4 regions of the Citrobacter sp. LJND-P06 genome follow, and region 3 is predicted to be linked to each of the others. Evidence: predicted binding sites of a transcription regulator. Region 3 holds the regulator's gene; each other region holds the start of a gene.
What was found. Region 3 encodes LexA, which represses DNA repair genes until DNA is damaged. Its sites were predicted from a motif close to TNCTGTATGTACATACAGNA; they were not measured.

Region 1 (7,633 bases), 680 kb from region 3:
TTTGCGGAAGAGTTGACCGGTCGTTATCGTGAAAACCGTCCGGGTTATCCGGCCATTGCTATCTCCGATGTCAGCCATATCTCCTGCGTCAGTAACGATTTTGGCTACGATTATATCTTCTCCCGCTACGTTGAAGCTGTTGGGCGCGAAGGTGACGTTCTGCTGGGGATCTCCACGTCAGGAAATTCAGGCAACGTGATCAAGGCAATTGCTGCGGCGCGTGAAAAGGGAATGAAAGTCATCACCCTGACCGGTAAAGACGGCGGAAAAATGGCGGGCAGTGCGGATATCGAAATTCGCGTACCGCATTTTGGCTATGCTGATCGTATCCAGGAAATTCATATCAAAGTTATCCATATCCTGATTCAGTTAATTGAAAAAGAGATGGTTAAGTAAATCTTCGCTGGGGGTGTTGCACCCCCGCTGTTGTGGAGGTGAAGTATGTGCGAACTGCTCGGGATGAGCGCCAATGTGCCCACCGATATCTGTTTTAGTTTCACCGGGCTGGTGCAGCGTGGTGGAGGAACCGGGCCGCATAAAGACGGCTGGGGAATTACCTTCTATGAGGGTAAAGGCTGTCGCACTTTCAAAGATCCACAACCCAGCTTTAATTCTCCCATTGCGAAACTGGTGCAGGACTACCCGATTAAATCGTGTTCCGTGATTGCGCATATTCGTCAGGCGAATCGTGGGGAAGTGGCGCTGGAAAATACCCATCCCTTTACGCGTGAGCTATGGGGAAGAAACTGGAGTTATGCCCACAACGGGCAACTTACCGGGTATAAATCCCTGGAGACCGGCAATTTCCGTCCCATCGGCGAAACTGACAGCGAAAAGGCCTTTTGCTGGCTGTTACACAAACTGACCGCCCGCTACCCGCGCACGCCGGGCAATATGACGTCTGTCTTTAAATATATTGCCACGCTGGCAGGGGAATTACGCGAGAAGGGCGTCTTTAATATGCTGCTGTCTGACGGGCGCTATGTGATGGCGTTCTGTTCAACGAATTTATACTGGATCACGCGTCGTGCGCCGTTTGGTGTGGCGACATTGCTGGATCAGGATGTTGAGATCGACTTTAGCTCGGAAACCACACCTAATGATGTGGTCACCGTGATTGCCACCCAGCCGCTGACCGGGAATGAAACCTGGCAAAAGATCATGCCAGGCGAATGGCGATTATTTTGTCTCGGGGAGCGTGTAGTTTGATGCCAGTTGCGGCTGAACCACTTCGTGACTCAACGGCTTGCTGACCACGTAACGGCCACCGGTAACAGAAATAGTCGGTGGTTTACGGGTCTGTTCAAAGTAATCGTATCCCGGTTTTAGCTGTGACCAGAAATCTTTGTAATAAGAGTACTTATGGCGTTCCATGTTTGCATCGGTCATGCGGAACGGGTAAATACTGACCTGAACGCTGGACTGGCCAAAGACCAGCGCGCCGGTAACAAACTGGAAAATCTCATCGATGCCGTTATCGGTCATGGCATAACAGCCGACGGAAACGCAGGCACCGTGAATCATCAGATATTTCCCTTCATACCCGTGAGCACGGTCATAAGCATTGGGGAAACCGATATTAATGGCTTTGTAGAAGCGGCTGTCGGGCTTGAGCTGACTGCGCTGAACGCTGTAGAAGCCTTCAGGACTTTTGAAATCGCCCTGGCGTTGCTTAGGGCCTAATCCACCGGAATAGTTGCAAATTTTGTAGCTGTCGAGCAATTGATACTGCTCGCCCATCTTGACGTAGAGATCAAGGGTGCGCTCTTCTTTGAAGATCTGAATATAGACCGGCGACCCCATCAACTGTTGCTTATACTCTTTGCTGACTGGCATGGTCGGGCTGCTGCTGCCCAGCAAACCGGCGAATGAGACGCACGGAATCAAAAGCATCGCAATAAACAATGCGATTTTACGCATACTGCTTTTTCCTTGATAAAACGGTTACACATGCCAGAACGGCAAAAGAGTCCCCAAATCGGACTAATCTGGTTTTGAGCGCTCACATTAGCATCACTGAAGTTTTTCGCAAGTCTCTCGTGTTGCGTTTACAATTTAGTGTTTCTTTATATAAGACACGGCGGGAAAGTACAGTCGGAAACGGACGGATTTACTCTCTTTTTATTGCACATTAATACTGTATACTTAAACAGTAATGTGCGGGGGAGAGGAAGATGCGCAAAATCATACATGTCGATATGGACTGCTTTTTTGCGGCGGTTGAAATGCGTGACAACCCTGCACTGCGCGATATTCCCGTTGCTATCGGCGGCAGTCGCGAGCGCCGGGGAGTGATCAGCACAGCGAACTATCCGGCGCGTAAATTTGGTGTGCGTAGTGCCATGCCTACGGGAATGGCGCTTAAACTGTGCCCTCATCTCACATTATTGCCGGGGCGCTATGAGGCTTATAAAGAGGCCTCTCGCCAAATTCAGGCGATCTTCTCGCGATATACCTCGTTGATCGAACCGCTTTCACTGGATGAGGCCTATCTGGATGTTACTGATAGTACTCACTGCATGGGGTCTGCCACGCTGATTGCCCAGGAGATCCGTCAGACAATCTTTAACGAGCTGCAATTGACCGCCTCTGCGGGAATTGCCCCCGTGAAATTCCTGGCAAAAATCGCCTCCGATCTTAATAAACCGAACGGGCAGTATGTCATTGCTCCCGCGGATGTGTCTGCGTTTATCAAAACGTTGCCGCTGGCGAAAATCCCGGGTGTGGGGAAGGTGTCTGCCGCCAAACTGGAGTCGATGGGGCTACGCACCTGTGAGGATGTGCAGCGCTACGATCTGGCGATATTACTCAAACGTTTCGGCAAGTTCGGTCGGGTGCTGTGGGAGCGCAGTCAGGGCATTGATGAGCGGGATGTGAACAATGAACGGCTACGTAAATCGGTCGGCGTTGAGCGTACGCTGGCGGAAGATATTCATGAATGGGCCGAGTGCGAAGCGATCATTGAACGACTGTATCCTGAACTCGAACGGCGTCTGGCAAAGGTGAGGCCGGATTTGCTCATCGCCCGCCAGGGCATCAAATTAAAATTTAATGATTTTCAGCAGACCACCCAGGAACATGTCTGGCCTCGGTTAACGAAAGAAGACCTTATCGCCACAGCCAGAAAAACCTGGGACGAACGTCGGGGAGGACGCGGCGTCCGGTTAGTCGGATTACACGTGACGCTGCTGGATCCGCAACTGGAAAGACAACTGCTACTGGGGCTTTAACCATGACGATGGACGTTTATATTCGGGAATATCAACCCGATGATTTTGAGGCGTTGTGCGAGATTTTTCTCAGCGCTATCAGAGAGGGCGCCAGCAAGGATTACTCGCCGGAACAGATCGCCGCGTGGGCGCAAATTGATGAAATTGTCTGGCAGCGGAAACTGCGGCAATCGGAGGGGCTGGTGGCGGTTTGCCAACAGAAAATTGTGGGGTTCCTCACGGCCAAACAGGATTACATCGACCTGCTATTTGTCTTGCCGGGTGCACAACGTCTGGGGATGGCGACCTGCCTGCTTCGCCATCTGGAACAACGGCATCCTGACACGGCTTTTTGGGTTGAAGCCAGCATCACCGCAAGACCCTTTTTTATTGGGCAAGGTTATCAGATAGTCAAAGAGCAACAGGTAGAGGCCAGAGGGGCGGTTTTTACCAATTTCGTTATGCGAAAAGCCGTGAGGTGAAAATTGCCCGGTAAGCTGAACCTACCGGGCAGGAGAGCAACTTATTTGGCCGGAATTGCTTTCAGCAGTTCGGTCAGCAGAGTCCAGTAATGGCCTACGCTTTCGATATGAACCTGTTCATCCGGGGAGTGCGGCCCGGTAATGGTCGGCCCAATAGAAACCATGTCCATTTCCGGGTACGGTTTCTTAAACAAACCGCATTCCAGACCGGCGTGGATTATCTGGATGTTCGGCGTCTTGTTAAACAGACGCTGATAGGTTTCACGCACGAGGTGCATGACCGGGGAGTTGGCATCCGGCTGCCAGCCTGGGTAACCGCCTTTCGCCTGCGTTTTCGCGCCAGCCAGCTTGCCCAGAGAATCCAGCATACTCACCACGTAGTCTTTACCGCTGTCGATCAGAGAGCGGATCAGGCAGTGGATTTCCACGTTGTCGTCGGTCATGGTGACCACACCCACGTTCAGGGAGGTTTCGACGACGCCTTTCGCCACGTCGGAATTGCGGATAACGCCGTTTGGCGTGGCGTTTAACAGACGGATGAAGCCATCGCGAGAGGATGTGGTCAGCGCCGCTTTCTCGTTGGCAACGGCATCCAGCAGAACAACCAGATTTTTCTCTTTTGCCGCCAGTTCGTTTTTCAGGATTTCCTGATAAGTGTTCGCCAGAGCTTTCAGGGCATCGACTTTATCAGCGGCAACGGCAACGGTAGCAAAGGCTTCACGCGGGATAGCGTTACGCAGAGTACCGCCGTTGAAATCCACCAGGCGCAGATCTAACTCTTCAGCGTGGCCCGCCAGGAAGCGAACCAGCAGTTTGTTGGCATTACCCAGACCGACGTGGATTTCGCCGCCAGAGTGGCCGCCTTTCAGCCCTTTCAGGGTCAGTTTGAAGCTCTGGAAACCTGCGGGAACCGCTTCGCGGGTCAGCGGCAGGTTAGAGGTGAAGTCGATACCACCGGCGCATCCCATGTAGATCTCACCTTCTTCTTCGGAGTCGGTGTTGATCAGAATGTCTGCCTGCAGCCAATTTGCCTGGAGGCCAAATGCACCATCCATACCCGCTTCTTCGGTCATGGTCAGCAGCACTTCCAGCGGGCCGTGAACGACGCTATCGTCAGCGAGCACCGCCAGCGCGGAAGCCATACCGATGCCGTTATCTGCCCCAAGCGTTGTGCCGCGTGCTTTCACCCATTCGCCGTCGATATACGGCTGGATAGGGTCTTTAGCGAAGTCGTGTACGGTGTCGTTGTTTTTCTGCGGCACCATATCGAGGTGCGCCTGCAGGACGACCGGCTTGCGGTTTTCCATCCCAGCGGTAGCAGGTTTGCGAATCAGGATATTCCCGACCTGGTCGCGCTCTACGTGGAAACCTTTCTCGTTTGCCCAGCCGACAATGTGCTCAGCGAGTTGTTCTTCATGATAAGAAGGATGAGGAATTGAACAAATTTTTGCAAAAATATCCCACAACGGTTGTGGAGATAATTGAGACAGTTCAGACACGATGAGTCTCCTTGGCGATGTCCTGCGAAACTTTCTTGCAGGGCACAGGGTTAGCAGAATATAAAACACCACAAGTCAGGCTTGCGAGATGCAATTGAGAATACCACTTTATCCGGCGGCGGGTAGTAGAAAGCACGTAAAAGAGGGGCAGATTCCGCTAAGCACTGGTTTTTAGCGCGTCAGATCTCTATAATCTCGCGCAACCTATTTCCCCCTCGAACACTTTTTAAGCCGTAGATACACAGGCTGGGACACTTCACATGAGCGAAAAATACGTCGTCACCTGGGACATGTTGCAGATTCACGCACGCAAACTGGCAAGCCGCTTGCTGCCTTCTGAACAATGGAAAGGCATTATTGCCGTTAGCCGTGGTGGTCTGGTACCGGGCGCATTGTTGGCGCGTGAGTTGGGTATTCGCCATGTCGATACCGTTTGCATTTCCAGCTATGACCACGACAACCAGCGCGAGCTGAAAGTGGTGAAACGTGCGGAAGGCGACGGTGAAGGTTTCATCGTGATCGATGACCTGGTCGATACCGGCGGCACCGCTGTGGCGATCCGTGAAATGTATCCTAAGGCACATTTTGTCACCATCTTCGCAAAACCGGCTGGTCGTCCGCTGGTGAACGATTATGTTGTTGATATTCCTCAGGATACCTGGATTGAGCAACCGTGGGATATGGGCGTCGTGTTCATTCCGCCGATTTCCGGTCGCTAATCTCTGAAATTTTCAACGCCCGGTAATGCCGGGCGTTGTTCTTTTTACTCACACACGCGTTACAATAGGCCTCAGTAAGTACCTATGGAGGCTGCACGAATGTCACAGGCTAACCTCAGCGAAACCCTGTTTAAACCCCGCTTCAAACACCCTGAAACGTCCACGCTTGTCCGTCGATTCAATAACGGAACGTCGTCGCCTGTGCAGTCCACGCTGGATGGTAAAACCATTCCACACTGGTATCGCATGGTTAACCGTCTAATGTGGATCTGGCGCGGTGTTGACCCCCGTGAAATCCTTGAAGTGCAGGCCCGCATTGTCATGAGCGAGGCCGAGAGGACAGACAAAGAGTTGTACGACACGGTCATTGGCTATCGCGGCGGTAACTGGATCTATGAATGGGCAAAACAGGCCATGGAGTGGCAGCAGAAGGCCAGCCAGGAGCAAGACGCGAAGCTCAGCGGTCGCCACTGGTTACATGCAGCCACCTTATACAGTATTGCCGCCTATCCGCATTTGAAAGGTGACGATCTGGCGGAGCAGGCACAGGCTCTGGCGAACCGTGCCTATGAAGAGGCCGCGCAAAGATTGCCTGGTACATTACGTGAAATAGAATTTTCCGTGCCCGGCGGCGCGCCGGTGACGGGCTTTTTGCATATGCCAAAAGGCGATGGCCCGTTCCCAACGGTGTTAATGTGCGGGGGCCTCGATGCCATGCAAACCGACTATTACACGCTATATGAGCGCTATTTCGCACCGCGCGGCATCGCCATGTTGACGCTGGATATGCCGTCGGTGGGCTTCTCCTCAAAATGGAAATTGACGCAAGACTCCAGTCAATTGCATCAGCATGTCCTGAGAGCGTTGCCTGACGTTGCCTGGGTGGATCATACCCGCGTGGCGGCATTTGGTTTTCGCTTTGGCGCTAACGTCGCGGTACGCCTGGCCTATCTTGAAGCGCCTCGTTTGAAAGCGGTGGCGTGTCTGGGGCCCGTGGTACATGCGCTGTTAAGCGATCCGCAACGCCAGGGGTCAGTACCCGAAATGTATCTTGACGTTCTGGCCAGTCGTCTGGGGATGCACGATGCGTCCGATGAGGCGCTGCGGGTCGAACTGAATCGTTACTCTCTGAAGGTTCAGGGATTGTTAGGCAGACGTTGTCCTACGCCGATGTTATCGGGCTTCTGGAAAAACGATCCGTTTAGCCCGGAAGAGGAGTCGCGCTTAATCACATCTTCATCATCGGACGGTAAGTTGATGGAGATCCCGTTTAACCCGGTGTATCGCAATTTTGACAAAGCACTGAAAGAAATTTCTGAGTGGATCAATCAGAGATTGTGTTAAGAGATTGCTAAATTTTATCGATTTGGTAAAACAGTTGCTTCACCTAAGGAGATCGCAATGACGTTACCGAGTGGACACCCGAGAAGTAGGTTGATCAAGAAATTCACCGCGCTCGGCCCTTACATCCGTGAAGGGCAGTGCGAAGATAATCGATTTTTTTTCGATTGTCTGGCAGTTTGCGTCAACGTGAAACCCGCGCCTGAAAAGCGTGAGTTTTGGGGATGGTGGATGGAACTGGAAGCGCAAGAGAAGCGCTTCACCTACAGCTACCAGTTTGGTCTGTTTGACAAAGACGGCAACTGGACCGCCGTCCCCATAAAAGAGACTGAGGTTGTAGATCGACTGGAATACACCTTACGCGAGTTTCATGAAAAATTGCG
Region 2 (7,633 bases), 1.4 Mb from region 3:
TTTCAGCGTCTGATGTCGATGCAAGGGCAAGCCTGTATGCATCTGTCGCGCTGTCTTTTATTGCGCACGCCATACCAGCATGATCCGCATTTTGAACGAGCGTTCACCCACCTTGACGCGGCGCTCGAACGCATGCGGGCCGGCGGCGCTTCAGCAGACTTACTGAAAACGCTGGGATTTTTACTCGCAAACTTACGCGCAATAGATGCACAACTGGCCACGATTGAATCTGAGCAGGCGCAGGCGATGCCTCGCAATGAATCAGAGAATCTGCTGGCAGACGATAGTCCGCACGGATTCAGCGATACCTGGCTACGGTTGAGCCGCAATTTCACGCCAGATTCCGCCCTGTTTCGTCACGCAGTAAGAATGTCGTTAGTTCTCTGCCTGGGTTATGCCTTGATCCAAATTACCGGAATGGATCACGGTTACTGGATCCTGCTTACCAGCCTGTTCGTGTGCCAGCCAAACTATAACGCCACCCGACATCGTCTGGCGTTGAGGATTATCGGCACGTTGGTGGGTGTCGCCATTGGCTTGCCGATATTGTGGTTCGTTCCCTCCCTCGAAGGGCAATTGATCCTTCTGGTGATTACAGGCGTGCTGTTTTTCGCATTTCGCAATGTGCAGTATGCCCACGCCACGATCTTCATTACCTTGCTGGTGTTGCTGTGCTTTAACTTGCTGGGAGAAGGTTTTGAGGTCGCTCTCCCGCGCGTCATTGATACGCTCATTGGCTGTGCCATCGCGTGGGCCGCCGTCAGCTTCATCTGGCCTGACTGGCGTTTTCGCAATCTTCCACGAGTTCTGGAACGCGCGACGGATGCAAACTGCCGCTACCTGGATGCAATCCTCGAACAATATCACCAGGGGCGTGATAACCGACTGACCTACCGTATTGCCCGCCGGGATGCACACAATCGCGATGCAGAACTGGCATCGGTGGTGTCCAATATGTCGAGCGAGCCCGATGTCACCGCAGAAACACGTGAGGCCGCGTTTCGGTTACTTTGCCTCAACCATACTTTTACCAGCTACATTTCTGCGTTAGGCGCTCACCGTGAGCAGTTAACCAATCAGGAGGTTCTGACCCTGCTGGACGATGCGGTGTGCTATGTCGATGATGCGCTTCATCATCAACCCGCAGACGAACAACGGGTACATCAGGCGCTGGAGGGGCTAAAACAGCGGATTCAGCATCTGGAACCGCTCCCGGACAGCAAAGAACCGCTTGTCGTACAGCAGATTGGCTTGCTGATAGCGCTGCTCCCCGAGATCGGACGTCTGCAACGACAAATTACGCAATTGCCGTCTAAGACCCCTGTTCTGTCGTAAGAGACTGAACCCAGTCTGCAAGCTCCTGGCGGCGCACCGCCGGGAGCGCGGCTTCATGTACCCGGAGAATCGCCCCTTCCAGGGAATAGAGAACTTTCACCGTCAGGGAGTTATTAAGGTGACGAAGCCTCAACCAGCTCATTTTCGCCCCCAGATTGCGTAATGTGCTCTCATCTTTAATCCCCGCTTCGTTCAGGAGGATCTCCAGATGAAAGGTCATATTGGGTAAATCCTTCAGACGATGATGCGAAAATCGGGAATGTTTTTCCTTTACCGCCGCATCCAGTGAATACTGTGACAAACGCACCAGTTGTTGCTGGTCGCACCACAAGCTTTCATCCACCCGATAATAGTGAAGTATGACCTGACGTCCGCGCTTCATAAACGTCAGCCAGACAGGTGGATGTTTCACACAGTACTGTACGCTTTGCTCGCAGGCACGAAGGTATAACTCACCATTCGCAACCATCGCAAAGACAGTATCCCCAATACTCAAACTGTAACTACCAAACAGCGAGCGGTAGCCAATCGAGCCCAGTGAAGCCAGGTATTCTTGAGATTTATAGATTCGACTATAAGAATGTGTTCTCATAAAAATCCTTTTAAATCATAAGCTAAATAAATAAATTGTAGTAACAGCTCCGTTAATGACGAAAATAGGCAACTTATTCTAAAGGGGCAAGATGAATTTTGTTTTTACGCCGACGACGAATAAAAATTGCGAGTCTGTTTCCGAAAATAAGGTTGATCTTTATGGGTCACAGGGTTACTGTATATCCATACAGTAACTCACAGGGCTGGATTGATTATGTACACATCAGGTTATGCAAATCGTTCTTCGGCGCTCTCTTCCACTTCCGGTCGAATTGCGCGTGTCTCTTCGGAGAACTCCACCGCAGGGCTTATCAGTGAAGTGGTCTACCGCGAAGACCAGCCTATGATGACCCAATTGCTCCTTCTGCCCCTTCTGCAACAATTAGGGCAGCAATCGCGCTGGCAACTCTGGCTGACGCCACAGCAAAAACTCAGCCGGGAATGGGTACAGTCAGCAGGACTTCCCCTCACCAAGGTGATGCAAATAAACCAGCTTTCGCCGTGCCATACTTTAGAATCAATGATTCGGGCATTGCGCACAGGAAATTACAGTGTCGTGATCGGTTGGTTGTCGGATGAATTGACAGAAGAAGAGCATACGCAACTGGTAAAAGCTGCCGATGAGGGGAATGCAATGGGATTTATTATGCGTCCGGTGCAAGCCCACTCCTTAGCCCCGAGACAGCATTCCGGACTAAAAATTCACTCTAATTTGTATCATTAAGTAAAATTCGGAATTATCCTGGATTTTTTTTTCATGCTTTGCCGCCGTATTGAAGCCTAAGGCTTTTTTGGTGCGAACGCTTGCCAGAAGCGGTTTCAGCGATTTTTACTGCTCAATTTCTCATCTCTAAATGTTAAATAATGTGTATACAAGCCTTTTTTTTTCATATGCCTGACGGAGTTCACACTTGTAAGTTTTCCACTACGTTGTAGACTTTACATCGCCAGGGGTGTTCGGCCTAAGCCGCAGATTCGGTAGAGTAACTATTGAGCAGGTCCCCCGGTGAAGGATTTAACCGTGTTATCTCGTTGGAGATATTCATGGCATATTTTGGATGATAACGAGGCGCAAAAAATGAAAAAGACAGCTATCGCGATTGCAGTGGCACTGGCTGGTTTCGCTACCGTAGCGCAGGCCGCTCCGAAAGATAACACCTGGTATACCGGTGCTAAACTGGGCTGGTCTCAGTTCCATGACATTGGCAACAACCAAATCAACAACAACGGTTCAACTGAAGAAAGCCAGCTGGGCGCAGGCGCGTTCGGTGGTTATCAGGTTAACCCGTACGTTGGTTTCGAAATGGGTTATGACTGGTTAGGTCGTATGCCGTACAAAGGCAACACTCAGACCGGCGCCTTCAAAGCTCAGGGCGTTCAGCTGACCGCTAAACTGGGTTACCCAATCACTGACGATCTGGACATCTATACTCGTCTGGGTGGTATGGTTTGGCGTGCAGACGCTAAAAACAACACCGGCTTCAAAGACCACGACACTGGCGTATCCCCAGTATTCGCAGGTGGTGTTGAGTACGCAATTACTCCTGAAATCGCTACCCGTCTGGAATACCAGTGGACCAACAACATCGGTGACGCTAACACCGTTGGTGGTCGTCCGGACAACGGCCTGCTGAGCGTAGGTGTTTCTTACCGCTTCGGCCAGGGTGAACCGGCTCCAGTTGTAGCTCCGGCTCCGGCTCCGGCTCCAGAAGTACAGACCAAACACTTCACTCTGAAGTCTGACGTTCTGTTCAACTTCAACAAAGCAACTCTGAAACCAGAAGGCCAGCAGGCTCTGGATCAGATGTACAGCCAGCTGAGCAACCTGGATCCGAAAGACGGTTCCGTTGTTGTTCTGGGCTTCACTGACCGCATCGGTTCTGACGCTTACAACCAGGGTCTGTCCGAGAAACGTGCTCAGTCCGTTGTTGATTACCTGATCTCTAAAGGTATTCCTTCTGACAAAATCTCTGCACGTGGCATGGGCGAATCCAACCCGGTTACTGGCAACACCTGTGACAACGTGAAAGCTCGCGCTGCACTGATCGACTGCCTGGCTCCGGATCGTCGTGTTGAGATCGAAGTTAAAGGTATCAAAGACGTTGTAACTCAGCCTCAGGCTTAAGTTTCCGTCTAATAAAAAACCCCGCTTTGCGGGGTTTTTTTTCGCCATTCCATCGTTCTCAGACTACTGTTCTCAGCGACTGTTCCCAGAACATGCGGGCAGAGTCACACGCTATTCTTTACCCAATAAAGCCTGCAAATCCTGCTTCAGCGTAGACATCTGACTGGCGTACTTCTCTTTATGTTCCGCATCCTCAATCAGTTGCACTATCGTCTCTGAGAGCGTTTTGCCACGGCGCTGCGCAAGTCCAGCCAGACGTTGCCAGACGATAAATTCTAAATCGATCGATTTCTTACGCGTATGCTGATGCTCAGCATTAAAGTGTCGTTTGCGTCGTGCCCGTATCGTCTGTTTCATCCGATTTAGCAGCGCAGGATTCATATGCTCGTCAATCCAGGTATTGACCCGAACCGGTTCATTCTCGAGGGTTAGCAACAAATCGACGGCCTCTTTGGCTGCGCTGGCCTCCACGTAACGGGTAATCAACTCCCCTTCACGCTGCTTTTTCACCAGATATTTCCACTTCCAGCCGCTTTCAAGATTTTCAAGTTGTTGATATTTCATTGCGATCTCAATGTTACCGTGTAACTCTTATCAGAATATCAGCTTTTTACGCATCTGAAGAAAAGAATATCCAGCCTGTGAACTGTCGCGCGTCATACTGCGTGTTTCCGTTCGCTTTCCGCGTGTGCAGAGTTGCCTGTTACGGTATAATCGCGTTTTTCACAACAGACTAAAAAACCTCAACTTTGACCATTACGAAACTTGCATGGCGTGATCTGGTTCCTGATACCGACAGTTATCAGGAGATATTTGCACAGCCACACTTTACTGACGAAAACGACACCTTACTCAGTGATACTCAACCGCGATTGCAGTTTGGTCTGGAGCAACTTCTCCAGCCACGTGCTTCGTCATCTTTTATGCTGGCAAAGGCCCCGCAAGAGCTTGAGTATATCAACCTCCTGGCCGATGCAGTCCGAACGCTGCACACCGACGACGGTAAGTTGACCGGCGGTCATTACGAGATTTCAGGTCATCACATTCGTTTTCGCGAAGCAGAAAAAGCAGAAGACAATTTTGCGACGTTAACTCAGGTAGTCAGTGCCGACTGGGTTGAAGCCGAACAACTGTTTGGCTGCCTGCGTCAGTTTAATGGAGAAATCACCCTGCAACCCGGTCTGGTACATCAGGCTAACGGCGGCATTTTGGTTATTTCTCTGCGCACGCTTCTGGCCCAGCCTCTGTTATGGATGCGTCTGAAAGCCATCGTGAGCCGCGAAAGCTTTGACTGGGTCGCATTCGATGAGTCTCGCCCCCTGCCTGTTTCCGTGCCCTCTATGCCGCTTAAAATGAAAGTGGTACTGGTCGGTGATCGCGAGTCGTTAGCGGACTTCCAGGAAATGGAGCCGGAACTCGCAGAACAGGCTATCTATAGCGAATTTGAAGACAACCTGCAGATAGTGGATGAAGAATCCATGACGCAGTGGTGCCAGTGGGTGACTCAGGTCGCCAGAAGCAATAATCTGCCCTACCCCGGCCCTGATGCGTGGCAGACCCTGATTCGTGAAGCGGTACGCTATACTGGCGAGCAGGACACCTTGCCGCTCTGCCCGCTATGGATTGCCCGCCAGTTCAAAGACGTTGCCCCGCTGTGTGAAGGGGAGACCTGTAGTGCAGAACAACTTAGCCTGATGCTCGCCCAGCGTGAATGGCGCGAGGGGTTCCTTGCCGAGCGGATGCAGGATGAAATCCTCCAGGAACAGATCCTGATCGAAACCGAAGGTGAACGCATTGGTCAAATCAACGCGCTCTCGGTGATTGAGTTTCCAGGCCACCCTCGCGCATTTGGCGAACCGTCACGTATTAGCTGCGTGGTGCATATTGGCGATGGCGAATTCACTGACATTGAGCGAAAAGCGGAACTTGGCGGAAATATCCATGCCAAGGGCATGATGATCATGCAGGCTTTCCTGATGTCTGAGCTGCAGCTTGAACAGCAGATCCCGTTTTCTGCCTCGCTGACCTTCGAACAGTCCTACAGTGAAGTCGATGGCGACAGCGCATCAATGGCGGAATTGTGCGCGTTGATCAGTGCGCTGGCTGATGTTCCTGTTAATCAGAGTATCGCGATTACCGGTTCTGTCGATCAATTCGGTCGCGCGCAACCGGTCGGCGGGTTAAACGAGAAGATTGAAGGCTTCTTTACGATTTGTCAGCAGCGAGAATTATCAGGCAAGCAAGGCGTGATTATTCCGGCGGCTAACGTCAGGCATCTTAGTCTGCAACCTGCGCTGCTACAGGCCGTTGAAGAAGAGAAATTCAGTATCTGGGCGGTGGATGACGTGACAGACGCCCTGCCGCTTCTGTTAAATCTGGTGTGGGACGGTGAAGGTCAGACTACGCTGATGCAAACTATCCAGGAGCGTATTGCGGCAGCAACGCAACTGGAAGGTCGTCACCGTTTCCCCTGGCCACTGCGTTGGCTGAATTGGTTTGTTCCGAACTGATCGGACTTGTTCAGCGTACACGTGTTAGCTATCCTGCGTGCTTCAATAAAATAAGGCTTACAGAGAACATGGTAGATAAACGCGAATCCTATACAAAAGAAGACCTTCTTGCCTCTGGTCGCGGTGAACTGTTTGGCGCTAAAGGCCCACAATTGCCAGCACCAAGCATGTTGATGATGGACCGTGTCGTCAAGATGACTGAAACCGGTGGTAACTTTGACAAAGGTTATGTCGAAGCTGAGCTGGATATTAACCCGGACCTGTGGTTCTTCGGGTGTCACTTTATCGGCGATCCGGTCATGCCGGGCTGTTTAGGTCTGGACGCAATGTGGCAACTGGTTGGATTCTATCTCGGCTGGTTGGGCGGTGAAGGTAAAGGCCGCGCCCTGGGCGTAGGCGAAGTGAAATTTACCGGCCAGGTTCTGCCGACCGCGAAAAAAGTCACTTACCGTATCCACTTCAAGCGCATCGTTAACCGTCGCCTGATCATGGGTCTGGCTGATGGCGAAGTTCTGGTCGACGGCCGTCTGATCTACACCGCTAATGACCTGAAAGTGGGCCTGTTCCAGGACACTTCCGCGTTCTAATCCTGCCCTTTTACAGCCAGCCACTTTTGCTGACTGAGTGATAAAAGGCGAAACCTCCGCGATGCGGAGGTTTCTTTTTTCTAAAGAGACAGAATCAGGCCAAAACTGCCCTGTCCGCCATGGCTTCTCGCCAGCCTCCCAGCCAGTATGACCTCTGATTCAGCGTCTGATAGGGACACATTTCTTTTGAGCGTCCGGCGATGCCGGCCTGATATCCACGTTGATGTGCCCGATCCAGGCGATCTCGTTTTTGTCTCTTCATGCCTCGTTTCCCTCATCTTTTATCTGGTGGAAAAGAAAACAGTGATTACGAAGTGTGCAATCACACTAAAACGAATACCGCGAAACATTGGTTCCGTCAATGCGCAAAATTCACGCCAGTGTCATATTTGTGAGCTACCCAATAAATCATTTGTACAAGAAATGTGAGCCAGAACAGCTATTTTGTCGGAATAAAAATGAAAAAAAACCGCCTCAGCGAA
Region 3 (7,633 bases):
GTCCACATCTGCCCGTTCCACCTTTATCAGCACTGTAAAAGGCAAGGGGTAACCGTCTCCCCGCATTGCTGATTTTGCAACAACTGGTGCGTCTCCTGGCGCACCTTTTTTTATCATTCCATGCGAATTGTTACACTCCTGTTGCGCAACAGTTCACTTAATTATGTTTACGCCTCCCGTAATCTCTTTTCTGCGATACAATGCCCTCAGGTTATGAACTGGAGAGCAAGGCATGCCACACCCTGCGTTAACGCAACTGCGTGCGCTGCGCTATTTCGACGCAATCCCTGCGCTGGACTCCCAACAGCTGGACTGGCTGTTGCTGGAAGATTCCATGACCAAACGTTTTGAGCAGCAGGGAAAAAAGGTGAGCGTGACGATGATTCGGGAAGGATTTGTTGGGCAACATGAAATAGTGGAAGAACTGCCGCTATTGCCGACGGAATCCCGTTACTGGTTACGTGAAATTCTGTTATGCGCGGATGGTGAGCCCTGGCTTGCCGGGCGTACTGTGGTGCCGGAGTCAACGTTGTGCGGCCCTGAACTGGCGTTGCAAAATCTGGGTAAAACCCCGCTCGGGCGTTACCTGTTTACATCATCGACGTTGACCCGAGATTTTATCGAGATTGGTCGCGATGCAGCGCTGTGGGGACGTCGTTCCCGTCTGCGGTTGAGCGGAAAACCGCTCCTGCTGACAGAATTGTTTTTACCTGCATCGCCGTTGTACTGAGAGGAAAATATATGGAGTGGAGTCTGACGCAGAATAAGCTACTGGCGTTTCACCGCTTGATGCGTACGGATAAGCCAATCGGCGCTTTACTGCTGCTCTGGCCAACACTGTGGGCGCTGTGGCTGGCGACACCCGGTGCGCCGCCGCTGTGGATTCTGGCGGTGTTTGTGGCGGGCGTCTGGTTGATGCGCGCGGCGGGATGCGTGGTGAATGACTATGCCGATCGCAAATTCGACGGGCACGTCAAACGCACGGCGAACCGACCGCTGCCCAGCGGCGCCGTCACCGAGAAAGAAGCGCGGGTGCTTTTTGTGGTTCTGGTGCTCCTCGCTTTCCTGCTGGTGTTGACGCTGAATACGATGACGATTCTGCTGTCGGTGGCCGCTCTGGCTCTGGCGTGGGTCTATCCCTTCATGAAACGTTACACGCATTTACCGCAGGTGGTGTTGGGTGCGGCGTTTGGCTGGTCAATACCGATGGCGTTTGCTGCCGTCAGTGAGTCGGTTCCGCTGAGTTGTTGGTTGATGTTCCTCGCCAACATTCTTTGGGCAGTGGCTTACGATACGCAATACGCCATGGTGGACAGGGACGATGACCTGAAAATCGGCATTAAATCGACGGCCATTCTGTTCGGTCAGTATGACAAGGTGATCATTGGCATCCTGCAGGTGGGTGTGTTGGCCTTGATGGCACTGATTGGTTGGATGAACGGCCTGGGGCTGGGATACTACTGGTCGCTGCTGGTGGCGGGCGCCTTGTTTGTGTATCAACAAAAACTGATTGTGCACCGTGAACGTGAAGCCTGTTTTAAAGCATTTATGAATAACAACTATGTTGGCCTGGTGCTGTTTCTGGGGCTGGCGATGAGTTACTGGCACTTCTGATAAAAAAGCCCGGTGGCGCTCGCGCTTACCGGGCCTACATAATTGCGCAGAACCGTAGGCCGGGTAAGGCGAAGCCGCCACCCAGCTTTTTAACATCACTCGTCCTGCGTTGCGCTTTCTATGGTTAAACGCACATCTGAGGTAATCAGATTAGCCAACATCTGATAAACCTTCATCGTCTCTTCAGGCTCCGCATCACCGGTATCACTGATGTACTTCTCATCACGCAGGGTCAACACCAAAGAGCTGAATACCGCTTTGTCGAAGAACTCCGGCGCGTTGATCCCGTGCAGTACGGAAAGACGCTGAGCCATGGTGCGGCTCTCTTTTTCTAGCGTGCCGCGGTTGATCGACGGATTTGCGCTCAACAGCCAGAAGGTGATGGCATAACGTTGCAGCGTTTCACGCGCGCCCGCGGCTAACAGTTGCAGAGTACGGGAATGCGCCGGGTTGATATTCAACTCGTCTTTCTGGACGGTAATCAGCCCCTGACGCTGCATTTCGCTTATCAGCGCGTCGATGACGCCCGCCAGTTCATCCCGCTCCCAGCGCAGGAACAGTTCTGCTTTCAGCATCGGGTAGAGAATTTCAACATGCTCAAGCAGTGCGTCGCGGGAGATGCGGCGATGCTGCGTCACGATGGCTGCCATCAGTGAAGGCAGAACCAACATATGCGCAATGTTGTTGCGATAGTAAGTCATCAGTACCGCCTGCTCGCGCGGAAGAATGATGATATCGCCGATAGTATCTTTCTCGACCTCGAACTTGTTCATTTGCAGCGCGTGGTCAATCAGTGCGCTGGCGCTGACCGACGGAACCGTAGAGTCGGTGGAATACGGGACATTACGCATCAGATCCAGATAACACTCGAGCTGCTCTGTCAGTTGCTCGCGCGTTAACGAACGCTGACGGGACGCCAGCAACGCGGTGCAACACAGGTTCATGGCGTTTGCCGCACCCGCTTTGTTAATCCTGACCATCAACTCAGCAGCGATACCATTGACCGTTGGTGTCAGCCAGGCGGGACGCACGGCTTCGATAGGATCGATAGATTCACGCCACTCAGGAACATGCTGGTTCAGGTACGTCATCAACGGCATCGGTTCGCCAAAGTTAACATAGCCCTGACCCAGATTACGCAGCTTGCTCAAGCCACGCAGCATTTGCGGCAGGCTCTCTTTTTCTTTCGTCGCGCCACGCAACTCTTTGGCGTAAGTCCCCACCTCCATCACGTGCTCGTAACCGATGTAAATCGGCACCAGAGTGATTGGACGCGTACCGCCGCGCAGCATCGCCTGAATGGTCATCGACAGGGTGCCGGTTTTCGGATCCAGCAGACGGCCAGTACGGGAACGCCCGCCTTCCACAAAATATTCAACGGAATAACCACGGCTAAATAGCTCGCCGAGATATTCGCGGAAAACGGTGGAGTAGAGTTTGTTGCCCTTAAAGGTACGACGAATAAAGAACGCGCCCAGGCGACGGAAAATCGGGCCGGCTGGCCAGAAGTTCAGGTTGATACCGGCAGCGATATGCGGCGGCACCAGCCCCTGATGATAGAGTACGTACGAGAGCAACAGATAGTCCATATGGCTGCGGTGGCAGGGCACATAGACGATTTCATGCCCGTCGTGCGCAAGCTGACGTACACGCTCTGCATTATGGACATTGATCCCCTGATACAGTCGGTTCCAGGTAAAGCCCAGAATGCGGTCGGTCAGGCGAATCATCTCGTAGGAGAAGTTGGCGGAAATCTCTTCCATCAGCGCAATGGCGTTCTGCTGCGCTTTTTCATGAGAGATTTTTTTGCTGCGTGCTTCGTCTTCCACCGCGCGCGCAATGGCTTTTGACGCCAGCAACTTGTTGAACAGATCCTGTCGGGCAGGCAGACGCGGCCCGACCGCCGCCAGACGCTGACGGGCGAAATGCATTCGTGCCACACGCGCCAGTTTTTGGGCAATAATTTTGTCGGTTCCGTGCTCGTCAGCCATCCGTCGTAAGGAAACAGAAGGCGAGAAACGGACAAAACTGTCGCGCCCCAGCCAGGAAACGGCAAAGAATTTCTGTACGCCATTCAGCATACGCAGAGGGGGATTTACCTCACCCTTTTCACGCCCCGGAGAGCGGCCGAACATCACCGATACCGGCACCATCTGTACATCCAGATCTGGATTACTGCGGTGAAGGTCGAGGTAATTGTGAAAGAGTTTGATCGACTCTTCTTTCGGCGTGTAATAGGTGAATACGCGCGGGCCGCCGTGAATAAACACATAACGCGGCAGCAGAGTTCCGTCTATCTCCAGCGGCTCTAACGGGTCGGGGAGATCGTGCGCCAGGCATTGGGCGCGCAATGTCAGCAAGTCCGCTTTTGAGTTGTACGGTAAAACGTACATAATGGGACGAGATGTATCGAGCCCCAATTCCGGAGCGGGTTCCGCTGGAATAGACTTGCTTTTTACCAGTACGGTTAATGGTAAATTCAGTAATTTGTAGTAAATTCGTGGCCAGCCAGACATAAACGATGTAAAGCCTCTGGTTAATAATGCAAATGCGCTGCAAGGATATCAGAAAGTCTAGCGAATTTCTGGTGTATCCCGTCATACTTCGCGCCGCTGTAACCCGAATTTTGTGGGTTAATCATATAATGTCATTGACGCTGATAACGCAAAAAGGTTCTTTTGATGGCCAATAATACCACTGGATTTACCCGAATCATTAAAGCTGCTGGTTATTCATGGAAAGGTTTTCGTGCTGCATGGATTCATGAAGCGGCATTTCGTCAGGAAAGTGTTGCTGTGCTGTTGGGCGTGGCGATTGCCTGCTGGCTGGATGTGGATGCCATCACGCGCGTTTTGTTGATTGGTTCTGTCATGCTGGTGATGATCGTGGAAATCCTCAATAGCGCGATTGAAGCGGTGGTTGACCGCGTTGGCTCTGAACACCATGAGCTTTCCGGGCGGGCGAAAGATATGGGGTCAGCGGCAGTATTACTGTCGATTTTTGTCGCGATGATCACCTGGGGAATCCTGCTGTGGTCGCATTTTAGATAAGGCTTCCATAATCCGATAAATCTCTTGTTTTTTGTGCTGTTTGTGGTTCCAAAATCGCCTTTAACTGTATATACTCACAGCATAACTGTATATACACCCAGGGGGCGGAATGAAAGCGTTAACGGCCAGGCAGCAAGAGGTGTTCGATCTTATTCGGGATCACATCAGCCAGACAGGCATGCCACCGACGCGTGCGGAGATCGCGCAGCGTTTGGGGTTCCGTTCCCCAAATGCGGCTGAAGAACACCTGAAAGCGCTGGCACGTAAAGGTGTCCTGGAGATTGTCTCCGGCGCCTCTCGCGGTATCCGCCTGCTGGTGGAAGAAGAAGAGGGGCTGCCTTTAGTCGGTCGCGTGGCGGCAGGGGAACCCCTTCTGGCACAGCAGCATATTGAAGGCCACTATCAGGTCGACCCATCGCTGTTTAAACCTAATGCCGATTTCTTGCTGCGCGTCAGCGGTATGTCGATGAAAGACATTGGGATTATGGACGGTGATTTGCTGGCGGTACACAAAACTCAGGACGTGCGTAACGGCCAGGTGGTGGTAGCGCGTATTGACGATGAAGTCACGGTAAAACGCCTGAAAAAACAGGGCAATAAAATCGAACTTCTGCCAGAAAATAGTGAGTTCAAACCGATTGTGGTTGACCTGCGCGAGCAAAACTTCACGATTGAAGGGCTGGCTGTCGGTGTCATCCGTAACGGTGAGTGGTTGTAATTCTCTCCAGGCCGGATTAGACGTTTACGCTGTTATCCGGCGACATGCCCGGTGGCGCTACGCTTACCGGGCCTGGAAAAAACGCCTGGATAGGGCATTTACGCCATCATCTGACGATCTAACTTCTTTTTTATCACTCCTTCTCAGGCTTTCCCGCATGCCTTTCTTTACCTCTTCCGACAAAGCACTCTGGTGTCTCGCATTACCGATGATCTTCTCCAATATCACCGTTCCCTTGCTGGGACTGGTCGATACTGCGGTGATTGGGCATCTGGACAGCCCTGTGTATCTGGGCGGCGTTGCTGTGGGCGCAACGGCAACCAGTTTTCTTTTCATGTTGTTGCTTTTCTTACGCATGAGCACCACCGGGCTGACGGCTCAGGCATTTGGCGCCAAAAACCCCCAGGCGCTGGCGCGTGCGCTGGTGCAGCCACTGATTCTGGCGCTGGGGGCGGGCACCTTAATCGCGCTGTTCCGCACGCCAATCATCGATCTTGCATTGCATATCGTCGGTGGAAATGAAGCCGTGCTGGTACAGGCGCGGCGTTTTCTGGAGATCCGCTGGCTGAGCGCCCCGGCATCGCTGGCGAATCTGGTGCTGCTGGGCTGGCTGCTGGGCGTTCAGTATGCCCGTGCGCCGGTGATCCTGCTGGTTGTCGGCAACATTCTCAATATTGTGCTCGATCTGTGGCTGGTGATGGGCTTGCATATGAACGTGCAGGGCGCAGCGCTGGCGACGGTGATTGCTGAGTATGCCACGTTGTTGCTTGGGCTGTTGATGGTGCGCAAAGTGCTTAGATTGCGCGGCGTGTCATCCATGATGCTGAAACAGGCCTGGCGGGGGAATTTCCGCCGTTTGCTGGCGCTTAACCGGGATATCATGCTGCGTTCGTTGTTGCTGCAACTGTGCTTTGGCGCGATCACGGTTCTCGGGGCGCGACTGGGCAGCGATATCATTGCGGTGAATGCTGTTCTGATGACCCTGCTGACCTTTACCGCCTATGCCCTTGATGGATTTGCTTATGCAGTCGAAGCACATTCCGGGCAGGCGTATGGCGCCCGTGACGGCAGTCAGTTGCTGGATGTCTGGCGTGCGGCATGTCGACAGTCAGGGATTGTGGCGCTGCTGTTTGCTCTCGTTTATGCCCTGGCGGGCGAACACATCATCGCGTTGCTGACGTCGTTGCCACAAATTCAGCTTTTAGCCGATCGCTACCTTATCTGGCAGGTGGTGTTGCCGTTAATCGGTGTCTGGTGTTATTTGCTGGATGGCATGTTTATCGGGGCCACGCGTGCGGCGGAAATGCGCAACAGCATGGCCGTTGCGGCGCTGGGATTTGCACTCACGCTGTGTGCATTACCCTGGCTGGGCAATCATGGACTGTGGCTGGCGTTAGCCGTTTTTCTGGCGCTCCGTGGACTCTCGCTGGCCTGGATCTGGCGGCGTCACTGGCGACACGGAACCTGGTTTTCCCAAGCTTGATGGTTAAAAATTCCGAATATCAAAATGAACATGGGGTAACTGACTACAATTAATCTCACGTCCAGCAGAAAACGTAGTGTATTTGGGCGAAGCAATATCGCTAATCACCACTAATCATGAGGACTCGATGATGAATAAAGACGAAGTCAGCGGTAACTGGAAACAGTTCAAAGGGAAAGTGAAAGAGCAATGGGGCAAGCTGACCGATGATGATATGACGGTCATTGAAGGTAAGCGTGACCAGTTGGTCGGTAAGGTTCAGGAACGCTACGGTTACGCCAGAGACAAGGCGGAAAAGGAAGTGAGCGACTGGGAAGCACGTAATAAATACCGCTGGTAATCAGCCACCGCGACCCGAAAGTACAAGGATGTACAGTCCATTGGGCGGTTTGCCGCCCAACCCGCTTAACGCGGTTTTTTCTTCACCAGAATCGAATGATCGTGCTGGCACTCTTCTGGATGGCGACACGCTTCAACTTCGACGCACGCCGGGCATAATCCGTGCGCTTCAATCACGTTATGACGCAGGGCAAACCCCATTTGGGCCGCCAGCGTATGCATAATATCTTCCACGCCTTCAGCGCTTTCTTCTTTCACCACGCCGCAGCGGTCACAAATGAACATGGCTGAACTGTGGGTCGGCTGATCGAACAGATGGCAGAGCACATAGCTATTGGTGGATTCGACCTTGTGAACAAAGCCTTGCTCGAGCAAAAAATCGAGCGCACGATACACCGTAGGCGGCTTGGCCTGCGGCTCTGTTTCACG
Region 4 (7,633 bases), 1.6 Mb from region 3:
TCAAAATGAAACCGATATCTTTGTCGGCAATCGCGGGTAATTTTTCGACCACTTTGCTGAATCCGCGATGCATGTTTAAACCGTGGTCAGCATCGCCAATTTCTCTGTCGAGCCCGGTGAGAAAATCCCTCTCTTTGGTGAAGATTTCACCGCACAGGTAGAGCCAGTTAACAATTTGCGTTCTGTTGAGCGACATAAAAAATCTCCTTATTTACCCCAGTTGAGGGCCGGGGTATGTACCGGGGCATCCCATAATGCCAGCGTCTCATCGTCCACTTTTAAGAGGGTGATGGAAAATCCGACCATATCCAGGGAGGTGCAGTACGATCCGATCAGATTGCGTTCGATGCGAATGCCCGCGTCCTGACAACGGTTTTCGAGTCGGTTATAGACCCCGAATAGCTCGGATAACGGCGTCGCGCCAAGATTGTTGACCAACGCAATCACGCGATCGCCGCGTTGCAGCGGTTGCTTGGCCTGTTTGTCTTCTTGCCATACGCCCTGAACGGGATCCCAGTGGCGTAACGTACGGCTGTAGGCACCGTTTTCCAGCAAGGTGTCGAACATTTCATCGACGGTTTTATCGAGAGAGGTGAAAGCCCGACGGTCAATACCCGGTTCGCCGTGAATACCCACGCCAAACTCCATCTCATTATCCTGCAAGGTAAACGAGGGTTTCCCGGCGGCAGGCACCGTACATGCACTCAGCGCGATGCCAATGGAGTGGCCGAGGTTGTTGAGTTTACGTCCCAGTTCTGCGCAGGCTTCCAGCGAATCACCGCGTTCTGCCGCCGCCCCGACCAGTTTTTCAATCAAAACTGTGTTTGCCACTCCCCGGCGACCGGCGGTATAGAGGCTGTCTTTGACCGCCACATCATCATCAATGACGACGGTCGTTACCTTCACACCACTGTCGTGCAGAAGCTCGGTGGCCGTTTCAAAATTAAGAATGTCGCCGGTGTAATTTTTGATAATCAGCAGAACACCTTCACCGCCGTCGATACGCATCGCGCATTCAAACATTTTGTCCGGCGTCGGAGAGGTGAAAATTTCACCCGGGCAGGCGCCGGAAAGCATCCCCTGACCAATGTAGCCGCAGTGCATGGGTTCATGTCCGCTACCGCCGCCCGACAGCAGCGCCACTTTTCCTTGCACAGGGGCGTCTGAACGGGTGACATACACCGGGTCTTGATGCAGCGTCAGTGTAGGAAAGGCTTTTGCCATACCGGCCAGTTGTTCATTCAGGACATCTTCGACACGGTTAATCAATTTTTTCATTTTTTGTGCTCCGTAGGTCGTCATGAGATGGCTGCGCAAGGGGACGCATTGCAGGCATCTGAGTGGGTGTATCGGTTATGGACAACGACACGGCGACCACATGCTGCCGATACGATCATTGTGCCGTAGCGACGCGAAAAGAAAATTCCACAAATAAATGTTTCAATACGGAACATATATTTCTGTTTATGTTTCATAATGGAACGCGAAGATGAATTTTTCGGCAAAAATGAGAGATTCAACCCTCTTTGCCGCCGCTAAAGGCGAAAAAGGTTCCCGGTCACCGGGACGTGGAAAGGTGCGCCTGGGCGCGCGGAGAAAACATGGCGACTCTACATCAAACCGACGACAACGCCGTTTCTGGCGTTCTTAGCGCCTCGTGGCAACGCTGCAGCACAATGATGCAGCGGGAGCCCTGGGTAGCGCCGCATCAGGCACAGGGGCTGACGTTTGACTCTATTTGCCGGCGAAAGACCGCACTGCTGGCGTTGGGGCAAGCGGCGCTGGAGGATGCCTGGGAATACATGTCTCCCCGGGGATGTGGGCTATTCATTCTTGATGAGTCGGCCTGCATTCTGAGTCGCTGCGGCGATCCGTTCACGCTGCAACAGCTTGGCGAACTGGGGTTTAACAACGGCGCCTACTGTGCGGAAAGTCTTATTGGCACCTGTGCGCTCTCTCTGGCGTCTGCGCTTGGACAGCCGATTCAAACGTCTGGCGAACAACATTTCAAACGGATGCTGTCTGGCTGGAGTTTCTTCGCCACGCCTATTTTTGATAACCACGGTCGCCAGTCGGGTTCCATCGCCTTGTGTTGTCCCGTTGGGCAGGAGGCGGCGTCCGATCTGCCGCTGACGCTGGCGATAGCGCGTGAAGTGGGCAATTCGCTGCTGACCGACAACCTGCTGACCGAGTCTAATCGCCATCTGAATCAGCTATACGGCCTGCTCGAAGGGATGGTCGACGGCGTGATGGCCTGGAATGAGCAGGGAACGCTGCAATTTCTGAATGCGCAGGCCGCGCGATTACTGCATCTGGATGCCCAGTCGAGCCAGGGAAAAACAATCACTGAGCTGGTCACGCTGCCTGCCGTTTTACAGCGTGCAATCCGGCAAATGCGCCAGCTTAACCATGTCGAAGTCACGTTTGAAAGTCAGCATCAATTTGTGGATGCGGTCATCACCCTGAAACCGATTATTGAGGCTCAGGGGGCCAGTTTTATTCTGCTGCTCCATCCTGTCGAACAGATGCGTCAGTTGATGACCAGCCAATTGGGAAAAGTGAGCCACACCTTTGCACAGATGCCGGGCGACGATCCTGATACCCGACGCTTACTGCATTTTGGGCGTCAGGCCGCGCGGGGGCGCTTCCCGGTGCTACTTTGCGGGGAGGAAGGGGTCGGCAAAGAACAGCTCAGCCAGGCTATTCATAATGAAAGCGAGCGTGCGGAAGGCCCCTATATTGCAGTGAACTGTCAGTTGTATGCCGATACCGTCCTCGGACAGGGCGATAGCGATGGCGCGACGGAGGGCGGGCGTTTAAGTCGTCTGGAGCTGGCCAACGGCGGTACGCTGTTTCTGGAGAAAATTGAATATCTGGAGCCGGAGTTGCAATCGGCGCTTCTGCAGGTTTTCAAGCAAGGGGTATTAACGCGTCTTGATGCCCGCAGGCTGATTCCTGTCGATGTGAAAGTCATCGCCTCTACGACGCTGGATCTCGCGTTGCTGGTGGAACAAAACCGCTTTAGTCGCCAGCTTTACTACGCGTTACATGCCTTTGAAATCACCATTCCGCCGCTTCGAATGCGGCGAAACAGTATTCCAGCGCTGGTGCGTAATACACTGGCGCGTCTTGAGAAACGTTTCTCAACGCGCCTGAAGATAGAAGATGATGCGATGGCGCAACTGGTGGAGTGCGCCTGGCCGGGGAATGATTTTGAGTTGCTCAGCGTTATCGAAAACATCGCCATGAGTTGCGACAACGGGCATATCCGGTTGAGCCATTTACCGGAACATCTTTTCACCGAACGCGTCGAAGAGGGCGGCACGCGCCTCTCAACCCACCTGACCTTTGCCGGTATTGAGAAAGACGCCATTATTCATGCGGCACAGGTTACCGGCGGTCGTGTACAGGAGATGTCCGGCATCTTGAACATTGGGCGTACAACGCTATGGCGTAAGCTAAAGCAGTACAACATTGATGTCAGCCAGTTTAAGCGCCGTCGTCAGGACTCGCGTTGAGGGGGAACGTGGCGGGGCATGGATAACTGAATATGTTGTGACTTCAACGGGTTCATTCACTGGTAGCATAAGTCGCTTGATTTGATCGGCAAATACAACGTACTGTTTATATGTACAGTATTTATTGGTTTGGCCGTGATGAATGATATTTTTTCCTGTGAACGTAATGCCATCATTACGTTACCTCTGTTTCTGGAGCGTGTTTCATGCGGGTTTCCCAGCCCGGCGCAAGACTATGTTGAGGACAGTCTCGATCTTAATACCCTGGTGGTGAAGCATCCGGGGGCAACGTACTTCGTCAGGGTCAGCGGTGACTCGATGGTGGGCGCCGGTATCAGCGATGGCGATCTACTGGTGGTTGACCGTTCGTTGACGGCGACGCATGGCGATATTGTGGTGGCAGCCGTGGCGGGGGAGTTTACCGTGAAGGAGCTACGCACGCGGCCCCGTCTTCAGCTCGTTCCCCACAACCCGCATTATTCCCCCATCGTGTTGCAGAGCGAGGAAGAGCTGCAACTCTTTGGCGTTGTAACCTTTACCTTGAAATCACACCGACATGTTCGCGCTGGTTGATGTAAACAGTTTCTATGCGTCTTGTGAGACGGTCTTTCGACCGGATCTCGAGGGAAAACCGGTGGTGGTGGTTTCAAATAACGACGGATGCATTATTTCGCGATCGGCACAGGCAAAAGCGCTCGGCATAAAAATGGGAGCGCCTTATTTCAAAGTGAAAGATGAATTACGGCGTCAGAACGTCGCGGTTTTTAGCTCAAATTATGCGCTTTATGCCGATCTCAGCCACCGTGTGATGCTGACGCTGGCAGAAATGGCACCGTCGATAGAGGTCTATTCGATTGATGAAGCATTTATCGATCTGTCAGGCATCGGGCGTGGCTATTCACTCGAGGTGTTTGGGCGCCAGATTCGTCATCAGATACGAAAGAACACGGGATTGACCGTTGGCGTCGGCATTGCGCAGACCAAAACGCTGGCAAAAGTCGCCAATTTTGCAGCGAAAACATGGCAAAAGACCGGCGGCGTGGTCGATCTCTCAGACACGTTGCGTCAGCGAAAACTTCTCGCGCACGTCCCAGTTGAAGAGGTCTGGGGGATTGGACGGCGTACCAGTAAGAAACTCAACGCGATGGGCATTACGTCGGCGCTGCAATTGGCTGACAGCTCTCTCTGGGTGATGCGTAAACACTTCAGCGTGGTGACGGAACGTACCGTGCGTGAACTGCGCGGGGAATCCTGCCTGGCATTTGATGAGTTTGCCCCCACCAAACAGCAGATTATTTGTAGCCGGTCATTCGGCCACCGCATTACCCAGTACGACGAGATGCATCAGGCGATCTGTATGTACGCTGAGCGTGCGGCGGAAAAACTGCGGGCAGAACGGCAGTACTGCTGCGCTATCAGCGTCTTTATGCGAACCAGCCCGCATGCCGAAAATGAGGTATTTTACGCGCCGCAGGCGTGTGGTCAGTTAACGATTCCGTCTCAGGATACCCGCGACATTATTCGCGTTGCCAGCAGTGCGCTGGACAGGATCTGGAAAGACGGTTTTCGCTATATGAAAGCAGGCGTCATGCTCAGTGATTTTTTCAGCCAGGGGATTGCTCAGCTAAACTTGTTTGATGAAAACGCCCCACACCCCAACAGTGAGAAATTAATGACGGTGCTGGATAACCTCAACAGCAAAAAGGGGAGAGGCACCCTCTATTTTGCCGGGCAGGGAGTGCAGCAGCAATGGCAAATGAAGCGGGAAATGCTCTCCCCACGCTATACCACGCGGTTTTCAGATCTACCAGTGGTGAAATAATCTGCAATATTGCCTGTTTTGCGGAGTAATGCACTGGGTATGCAAGGGTGCCCTGATTTTCCTTTCCATCATCAGGCGCATTCGTTAGCATATTGTTTTGCAGCCAGGCGTATCTGTTTTTTTCAGGAAGAGGTTAACGTGTTCGCAGAGTATGGAGTTCTCAATTACTGGACGTATCTGGTCGGGGCAATTTTTATCGTTCTGGTACCCGGCCCTAATACATTTTTTGTGCTGAAAAATAGCGTTGGGCGTGGGATAAAAGGTGGCTATCTCGCGGCAAGCGGTGTGTTTATTGGCGATGCGGTGCTGATGTTTCTCGCTTACGCCGGCGTTGCGACGATGATCAAAACGACGCCGGTGCTGTTTAGTATTGTTCGCTATCTCGGCGCATTGTATCTGCTTTATCTTGGCGCAAAGATGCTCTACGCGACGCTGAAATCAAAAGAAAACGCGTCGGCTGGCGAGGATGTTCCTTTTGGTGCGATTTTTAAACGCGCCTTAGTTCTGAGCCTGACCAACCCAAAAGCGATCCTGTTTTACGTGTCGTTCTTCGTGCAATTTATTGATGTGAACGCGCCGCATACGGGACTGTCATTTTTGATTCTGGCCATCTCGCTGGAAGTGGTGAGCTTCTTCTACCTGAGCTTCCTGATTATTTCGGGGGCGTTTGTGACGCAATATATTCGGACTAAAAAGAAACTGGCGAAAGTCGGCAATTCTCTGATTGGTTTGATTTTCGTCGGCTTTGCCGCGCGTCTGGCAACGCTGCAGTCGTAATACCGACAGGCCCGTTTATTCTGACGGGCCTCTGTTTTCTCCTCCGTAAATCAAGATACCACCCTGGTGTATAACCCTTTAAAATAACCAATAAATGGTATTTTAAATGCATATTTTGAGGAGTAACCTTCTTATAGCAGCGATGAATGACAATACGCTGCGTTGTTGATGGAAAGAGGGAAGACAATGCTTCAAATTCCACAGAATCATATTCACACACGCGCCACGCCATTCTGGAACAAAGAGACAGCACCCGCCGGAATTTTCGAACGCCACCTTGATAAAGGAACCCGACCGGGCGTGTATCCCCGTTTGTCGGTCATGCAGGGGGCGGTCAAATATCTCGGATATGCCGATGAACACAGTCCCGAGCCAGAAAAGGTGATGATTATTGAAGCCGGTCAGTTTGGCGTTTTTCCACCGGAAAAGTGGCATAACATCGAAGTGATGAGTGACGACACTTACTTTAACATCGATTTTTTCGTTGCCCCGGAAGTGTTACTGGAAAGCGCAAACCAACGGAAAGTCATTCGTACCGGGAAGGAGTAAATCATGGGTAAAGCAACGTATACCGTGACGGTGACCAACAACAGTAATGGCGTCTCGGTCGATTATGAAACCGAAGCGCCGATGACCTTACTGGTGCCGGATATCGCCGCAGAAGTCGTCAAAGACCTGGTCAATACCGTGCGTTCATACGACACGGAAAATGAACATGATGTTTGCGGCTGGTAACTCAGCCCGCTAACGAAAGCGCAACGCTTTCAATCCTCTAAGCCGCATAGCGTGATAATCGCGCTATGCGGCTTTTTTGTTAACGGGCTGGCAGACTAGCTTACCCGCTGACATCAGCAGAAATAAAATATTAAGAAAACCTTAAGAATATGGCATAGATTGCTAATGAATGAATATTCATAAAACTTATGATTCAGGTATCGAAAGCGGAACAGACAAAAATACTTATGAAACTTGATACCCGAATCACCTCGATAACGGTGCTGCTTGTACTGGCCGCGATGGTTATCCCCTTCACTGCAGACTGGCATTTTCCCCTATTCGATGGCGTCGTGGTGACGTGGATTGAAAATGGACAAGCGCTATGGTTGCTGTTTGGCGCGTTGTTTACCGCCTGGTATATCAAGCCACTCTCTCGCCCGGAAGGGGCAAAACAGTTTTGGCTCTGGGCCGTTGTATGGTGGCTGGTACTGCTGGGGCGAAGCACCAGTTGGGGACGCGCTTATTTCCCGGACGAGCCCAGAATCATCTTCAGGGTTATCTCGGTGATATTGATCGCCGCACTCGCACTGCCGGTATTTTTCTCGAAAACGCTGCGTCACGAAATTGTGCGTCGACTGCGTGAAGAGCCGTTCCCGTTGTGGTTGTTTGTCATCACCGCCGCGACGTTTTTGATTTCCGACGCCGTAGAGCATCATCGTTTGCTGGCGCCCGTTTTCCTGCACGACCTGCACTATGCCGATCTGATTGAAGAACTGTATGAGTTGCCGTTTATGCTGGG

Region 1: dinB (DNA polymerase IV) is a predicted target of LexA. The motif match lies at 2,136-2,155, and genes of this name have one in related genera.
Region 2: sulA (SOS-induced cell division inhibitor SulA) is a predicted target of LexA. The motif match lies at 2,103-2,122, and genes of this name have one in related genera.
Region 4: umuD (translesion error-prone DNA polymerase V autoproteolytic subunit) is a predicted target of LexA. The motif match lies at 3,619-3,638, and genes of this name have one in related genera.

The regions. Positions count from the first base shown of each region.
Region 1 covers NZ_CP187317.1:3,612,527-3,620,159, reverse strand. The annotation lists gene lpcA (D-sedoheptulose 7-phosphate isomerase) at 1-396, shown strand, start outside; gene ACO7SM_RS17165 (class II glutamine amidotransferase) at 442-1,209, shown strand; gene dpaA (peptidoglycan meso-diaminopimelic acid protein amidase) at 1,180-1,920, opposite strand; gene dinB (DNA polymerase IV) at 2,175-3,230, shown strand; gene ACO7SM_RS17150 (GNAT family N-acetyltransferase) at 3,239-3,691, shown strand; gene pepD (cytosol nonspecific dipeptidase) at 3,733-5,190, opposite strand; gene gpt (xanthine phosphoribosyltransferase) at 5,451-5,909, shown strand; gene frsA (esterase FrsA) at 6,009-7,253, shown strand; gene crl (sigma factor-binding protein Crl) at 7,311-7,633, shown strand, end outside.
Region 2 covers NZ_CP187317.1:2,878,653-2,886,285, forward strand. The annotation lists gene yccS (YccS family putative transporter) at 1-1,335, shown strand, start outside; gene ACO7SM_RS13855 (TfoX/Sxy family DNA transformation protein) at 1,313-1,927, opposite strand; gene sulA (SOS-induced cell division inhibitor SulA) at 2,144-2,653, shown strand; gene ompA (porin OmpA) at 3,008-4,054, shown strand; gene matP (macrodomain Ter protein MatP) at 4,166-4,618, opposite strand; gene ACO7SM_RS13875 (AAA family ATPase) at 4,804-6,564, shown strand; gene fabA (bifunctional 3-hydroxydecanoyl-ACP dehydratase/trans-2-decenoyl-ACP isomerase) at 6,633-7,151, shown strand; gene rmf (ribosome modulation factor) at 7,246-7,413, opposite strand.
Region 3 covers NZ_CP187317.1:4,287,562-4,295,194, reverse strand. The annotation lists gene malM (maltose operon protein MalM) at 1-52, shown strand, start outside; gene ubiC (chorismate lyase) at 233-730, shown strand; gene ubiA (4-hydroxybenzoate octaprenyltransferase) at 742-1,614, shown strand; gene plsB (glycerol-3-phosphate 1-O-acyltransferase PlsB) at 1,710-4,130, opposite strand; gene ACO7SM_RS20250 (diacylglycerol kinase) at 4,296-4,664, shown strand; gene lexA (transcriptional repressor LexA) at 4,774-5,382, shown strand; gene dinF (MATE family efflux transporter DinF) at 5,540-6,865, shown strand; gene ACO7SM_RS20235 (CsbD family protein) at 6,996-7,205, shown strand; gene zur (zinc uptake transcriptional repressor Zur) at 7,271-7,633, opposite strand, start outside.
Region 4 covers NZ_CP187317.1:2,642,932-2,650,564, reverse strand. The annotation lists gene dhaL (dihydroxyacetone kinase subunit DhaL) at 1-196, opposite strand, end outside; gene dhaK (dihydroxyacetone kinase subunit DhaK) at 208-1,278, opposite strand; gene dhaR (dihydroxyacetone kinase operon transcriptional regulator DhaR) at 1,602-3,518, shown strand; gene umuD (translesion error-prone DNA polymerase V autoproteolytic subunit) at 3,657-4,091, shown strand; gene umuC (translesion error-prone DNA polymerase V subunit UmuC) at 4,075-5,340, shown strand; gene leuE (leucine efflux protein LeuE) at 5,479-6,117, shown strand; gene yeaR (DUF1971 domain-containing protein YeaR) at 6,304-6,666, shown strand; gene ACO7SM_RS12685 (DUF1869 domain-containing protein) at 6,670-6,852, shown strand; gene ACO7SM_RS12680 (hypothetical protein) at 7,080-7,633, shown strand, end outside.